DNA from 2 places in the Pectobacterium artocarpous genome. Region 1 is predicted to be linked to the other one. Evidence: predicted binding sites of a transcription regulator. Region 1 holds the regulator's gene; the other holds the start of a gene.
The links. The regulator ArgR, encoded in region 1, controls arginine synthesis, uptake and breakdown. The targets are predictions, from matches to a motif close to ANTGAATAAAAATACANT.

Region 1 (3,162 bases):
AGACAACGTTGCCGATCCGCCACCCGCTTTGGCTTCAACAACTTCGGTGCCTGCATTCTGAATACGCTTGGTCAGATCGGCCACTTCCTGCTCGCTGAAGCTGATGCCAGGCACCTGAGACAGCAGTGGCAGAATCGTCACACCAGAGTGTCCACCGATAACCGGCACATTAATATCCTGCGGCTGTTTGCCTTTCAGCTCAGCAACGAATGTATTGGAACGGATGATATCCAACGTTGTGACACCGAACAGTTTGTTTTTGTCATACACGCCCGCTTTTTTCAGCACTTCTGCTGCGATGGCAACGGTCGTGTTCACTGGGTTGGTGATGATACCAATGCACGCTTTCGGACAGGTAACGGCAATTTGTTCAACCAGGTTACGTACAATGCCAGCATTGACGTTAAACAGATCGGAGCGATCCATACCTGGCTTACGTGCCACACCGGCGGAGATCAGCACAATATCTGCACCAGCAAGCGCAGGTTTAGCATCTTCACCGCTATAGCCTTTGATCTTCACAGCTGTAGGAATGTGGCTCAGATCGACAGCAACACCCGGCGTGACCGGAGCAATATCGTAAAGGGATAGTTCTGAACCTGAAGGAAGCTGGGTTTTGAGGAGGAGTGCGAGTGCCTGACCGATACCACCTGCTGCTCCGAGAACTGCAACTTTCATCCTAAACTCCTTATTATCGTAAAATAAAAAAGTGCCGTGAATTCATTTGGTTATAAACAGAATATAAAAATGGGGATAAGATCAGTCTACTCATCTTTCTGCAAATGACATGAGAGCCAAAAAATACGCTATGTCTCTAATAATAAATCAAAAACAACCATTCATTTGAAAGGTAAGTAAAGTTAATAAGCTATTGAGCTATAATGCGGTGTTCATTCACGAGCAATTAACCTGTGCGCTACATTACACCGATCAACGGCGTCTAAACAACATCATTTTGATAACATTTAATTTACTTTTATGTGACGCAGGACACATTTTTCGGACGACTCGAAGACCGAATTTTTGTGAAAACAGCGACTAGCACATATCTGAGTAAATAGACTGGAGTTATACGCAATTTAATTGCATAAAAATTCACACAACTGCATAATAGAAGGATTAACCATAACAATTGATCCGGTGCAGAATGCGAAATTCGACAAAACAAGAAGACCTCGTTAAAGCGTTCAAGGCGCTGTTAAAGGAAGAGAAGTTCAGTTCTCAAAGTGAGATTGTTCAGGCATTGCAAGACGAAGGATTTGAAAACATCAACCAATCCAAGGTCTCACGCATGCTAACAAAATTTGGTGCCGTGCGCACACGTAATGCCAAGATGGAGATGGTGTATTGTCTCCCAGCGGAACTCGGTGTTCCTACCACATCCAGCCCGTTGAAGAATCTTGTGCTGGACGTAGACTATAACGACGCGGTCATCGTCATCCATACCAGCCCTGGAGCCGCACAGCTCATTGCCCGCCTGCTGGACTCGCTCGGGAAGTCCGAAGGGATTCTCGGCACCATAGCAGGGGATGACACTATCTTCACCACCCCGGCAAGAGGCTTCAGCGTCAAACAGCTTTACGAAGCTATTCTGGTGCTCTTCGAACAAGAGCTGTAACTCACGCGCCCCGACTGTTTTTGCTACGTGTAGGCTAACTACACGTAGCGATTATCATCCAAAGACTCACACCGCAGGTAATTCAGCCAACGGCCAACGTGGTCTAACAGATACGCCCAGCGTCTGACTCGCCCCGTGGACCAGACGAACACTGCCGGCATAAGCAATCATCGCGCCATTATCCGTACAGAATTCAGGACGCGCATAAAACACCTCGCCGCCACGTTTCGCCATGACGTCGCCTAAACGCTGGCGCAGCGTCCGGTTAGCGCTTACGCCCCCCGCCATGACCAGCCGTTTAAAGCCAGTTTCATCCAACGCACGACGACATTTTATCGCCAGCGTATCTACAACGGCATCTTCAAATGCGCGGGCAATATCGGCACGCGTTTGATCGTCATCGCCATTGCTACGAATCGTATTGGCAGCAAACGTTTTTAGTCCAGAGAAGCTGAAATCCAGACCAGGACGATCGGTCATTGGGCGAGGAAACGTAAAGCGCTGCGGATCACCCGCCTGCGCCATTTTCGACAACATAGGGCCTCCAGGATAATCCAGCCCCAGCAGTTTCGCCGTCTTATCAAATGCTTCGCCCGCCGCGTCATCAATCGATTCGCCCAACAAACGGTATTCACCAATGCCCGTCACACTGATAAGCTGTGTATGGCCTCCAGAAACCAGCAGCGCGACGAAGGGAAACGCCGGTGGGTTATCCTCCAGCATCGGCGCCAGCAAATGCCCCTCCATATGGTGTACAGGGATCGCCGGTACACCCCAGGCAAATGCCAGAGAGCGACCTACTGTCGCGCCTACCAATAGCGCGCCCACCAAACCAGGGCCAGCGGTGTAAGCCACACCATCGATATCGCCAGCCTGTAATCCGGCCTCACGCAGCGACGCCTGAATTAACGGGACCGTTTTACGCACGTGATCGCGGGAGGCAAGCTCAGGCACTACGCCGCCGTAATCCGCATGTAATTTAACCTGGCTGTATAACTGATTAGCGAGTAAACCGGCTTCGGTGTCATAAATAGCCACGCCGGTTTCATCACAGGATGTTTCGATACCCAATACGCGCATTGCTGTTCCTACGTTGATAGCGATACAAGCGCCGGTGAATGCCGCTTGCTTCAAACTGTGGATAGTCTATCATAAGTGCCCTGATTTCTGCGCTGGCCACGGCTGGGTGTTTTATGATCACCGCAATGCTTTACAAAGACGCCACGTTTGCAGTAGAATTCCGCACCATTTTGAAAAGGCTGGCACAAGGCCAGCGGCAAACCGAATTTATTGAGGTGAGAGGCACATGCCGGTAATTAAAGTACGTGAAAACGAGCCGTTCGACGTAGCTCTGCGTCGCTTCAAGCGTTCCTGTGAAAAAGCAGGTGTTTTGGCTGAAGTTCGTCGTCGTGAGTTTTATGAAAAACCAACGACCGAACGTAAGCGCGCTAAAGCTTCTGCAGTGAAACGCCACGCTAAGAAACTGGCTCGAGAAAACGCACGCCGCACTCGTCTGTATTAATTTTCAGGAGGGTTTCCCTCCA
Region 2 (3,162 bases), on a different contig from region 1:
GCGAGGCGCTGGGAGATGACTTCCCGCTGATGGTGGATGCCAATCAGCAGTGGGATCGCGAAACGGCGATTCGGATGGGAAGAAAGATGGAAGCCTTTAATCTGATCTGGATTGAAGAGCCGCTGGATGCCTACGATGTGGAAGGCCATGCAGCGCTGACGGCGGCGCTGGATACGCCGATTGCGACTGGCGAGATGCTGACCAGCTTCCGCGAGCATGAACAGTTGATCCTCGGGAACGCCAGTGATTTCGTCCAGCCGGATGCACCGCGCGTGGGCGGGATTTCTCCTTTCTTGAAAATCATGGATCTGGCGGCGAAGCATGGTCGTAAGCTGGCGCCGCACTTTGCGATGGAAGTACATTTGCATTTGGCCGCGGCCTATCCGATTGAACCGTGGCTGGAACACTTCGAGTGGCTGAATCCGCTCTTCAACGAGCAGCTAGAATTGCGCGATGGGCGTATGTGGGTATCCGATCGTCTGGGACTTGGGTTCACGTTGAGTGAACAGGCCAGAACGTGGACGATGCTGAGCTGTGAGTTTGGCAAGCAGCCATAAGCTGAGGAGAGATGCGTGGCCGATTTTACGAGCGGCCACGAAAAGCCTCATCAAGTGGAATAGTTCAGAGATCCATCACCAGAATCTTTGAACGCCGCTGATAGTTGTATAGTGCCTGTTTCTTCTTCGGCAGCATCTCCACTTCGGCGGGTAAAAAGCCGCGCTCCTGAAACCAGTGGATGCTGTGCGTCGTCAGCACAAACAGCTTTTGCAGACCCTGCTGACGCGCCTGAGCGGCAATGCGCAGTAACAGCATATCGCCGCGTGATGAGCTGCGATAATCCGGGTGAACCGCGACGCAGGCCATTTCGCCGATGCTCTCTTCCGGGAACGGGTAAAGTGCTGCGCAGGCGATGGTCAGGTTATCGCGTACCACGACGGTGAATTTGTCGATCTCCATTTCCAACTGCTCGCGCGAGCGTCTCACCAGAATGCCTTGTTCTTCCAGCGGGCGAATCAGTTCCAGAATGCCGCCAATGTCATTGATGGTCGCACGGCGAACCTGCTCGGCGCTTTCCATCACGATCTGAGTACCGATTCCATCGCGTGAGAACAGTTCTTGCAACAGCGCGCCGTCGTCCTGATAGCTAATCAGATGGCTGCGGCGTACGCCGCTACGGCAGGCTTTGACTGCGCCACGCAGGAACCGGACCGTCCCCGAATGGTAATCGCCAGCCTGTTCCAGCACATCAATCCGCTGCTGTGCGTCATCCGGGAACAGCTCGGAAATGATGCTGCCTTCTTCATTGGTCACGCCCTGCGACGAACAGAAGCCGATCATCTTCTCTGCTTTCAGTTTAATTGCGAGCTGGGTTGCAACCTCTTCCGAGGTTAAATTGAAACTTTCACCTGTGACTGACACCGCGACTGGCCCGAGCAGCACAATCGCGCCGCTATTCAACTGGTGGTGAACGGCCTCTTCATCAATACGACGAATACGGCCGCTGTGGCAGTAGTCCACGCCGTCATCCACGCCCAGCGGCTGCGCGATAATAAAATTACCGCTGACGACATTAATATGGGCACCTTGCAGCGGCGTATTGTTCAGGCTCATCGACAGTCTGGCGGTGATGTCCAGTTGCAACATCCCTGCCGCCTGCTTAACCAGCTCCAGCGTAGCGCTGTCGGTGATGCGGGTGTTTTTATGGTAGTGAGGCTCGTAGTGATGCGTTGTCAGGTTGGCATCGATCTGGGGACGAGCGCCATAAACGACCACCAGCTTAATCCCCAGACTGTGCAGCAGCCCGATATCATTTACGATGCTAGAGAAGTTGGCATGTTCAATGGCTTCGCCACCTAGCATGATGACAAACGTTTTGCCACGGTGGGCATTGATATAGGGAACTGAATGGCGGAAGCCCTGAACCAGTTCTGTACTACGTTCCTTCACTGCGAGCCCTCTTTGCATTTTTATTCGTAATTTATGTATTTTTATTCTTTATGGCGTAAAAGGCAAGAGGAAGTATTCACTAGAAAAGCGAGGTTAATGCCTCAAATTTATGATATCCGCCTGTTATAAGGCTTGCAGATGATTTTTGCATGACAGGGCAGAGCAGATTCGTTAAAGTTTTTGACAATCTTTACCTTTTTACATTTTTTGACAGCACTATTCAGCATATTGGCCAGCGCACCAGCAACACGGCAATGCAGGGTAACGCACAGCAATCAAATCGGAGTGGCATGTCTCATTCGAATCATCATCTGACTCGACGGCGTCTATTACAAAGCGCAGCAGCAACCTGGCTGTTAAGCGTAAGTGGTGTAGGACTAGCGGCGACAACACAGGTCGTTGCCGTGCGCGTCTGGCCGTCTTCTGCCTATACCCGCGTCACGCTGGAATCCAATAACCCGCTGAAATATAAACAGTTTAGTCTGAGTAATCCTGAACGCATCGTGGTGGATATCGAAAATGTTCATCTGAACAGCGTATTGAAGGACATCGCCAGCCAGTTTACGTCAGATAACGATCCACTGATTAAAGAGGCGCGCATTGGTCAGTTTGATAAAACCACGGTGCGCTTGGTGTTGGAACTCAAGCAGCAGGCGACGACCAAAGTCTTTACGCTGGGGCCAGTGGCCGAATTCAAGCACCGATTGGTACTGGATTTGTATCCTGCCGCAGGGCGCTACGACAACGAAGACGATCCGCTGCTGGCGCTGCTGGAGGATTACAACAAAGGCGAGCTGGAACGTACGCTACCGGCAGAAGCACCGAAAGCCGGGAAAGCCGGGCGGGATCGTCCGCTGATTATTATGCTCGATCCCGGTCACGGCGGTGAAGATCCTGGTGCGATTGGCAAGAATAAAACGCGTGAGAAAGACATCGTGCTGCAAATCGCCCGCCGCCTGCGCAAGCTGATCGATAATGAATCTAACATGAAGGCGTATATGACGCGTAATGAAGATGTGTTCATTCCGCTGCGTGTACGAGTGGCGAAAGCGCGCAAGCAGCGTGCCGATCTGTTCATTTCGATTCATGCGGATGCGTTTACCAATCGATCGGCAAGAGGATCGTCGGTTTTTGCGCTATCGAAGAAAGGAGCAACCAGTACCGCCGCCAGATTTTTGGCAGAGACCCAGAACGAATCGGATTTGATCGGCGGCG

Region 2: the regulator ArgR is predicted to act here: its motif matches at 1,980-1,997, upstream of argA (amino-acid N-acetyltransferase).

Annotation. Positions count from the first base shown of each region.
Region 1 is NZ_JBJXVK010000016.1:58,734-61,895, reverse strand. It holds gene mdh (malate dehydrogenase) at 1-678, opposite strand, end outside; gene argR (transcriptional regulator ArgR) at 1,148-1,618, shown strand; gene tsaD (tRNA (adenosine(37)-N6)-threonylcarbamoyltransferase complex transferase subunit TsaD) at 1,685-2,698, opposite strand; gene rpsU (30S ribosomal protein S21) at 2,925-3,140, shown strand.
Region 2 is NZ_JBJXVK010000019.1:99,230-102,391, forward strand. It holds gene ACKQAD_RS13625 (L-talarate/galactarate dehydratase) at 1-557, shown strand, start outside; gene argA (amino-acid N-acetyltransferase) at 622-1,965, opposite strand; gene amiC (N-acetylmuramoyl-L-alanine amidase AmiC) at 2,238-3,162, shown strand, end outside.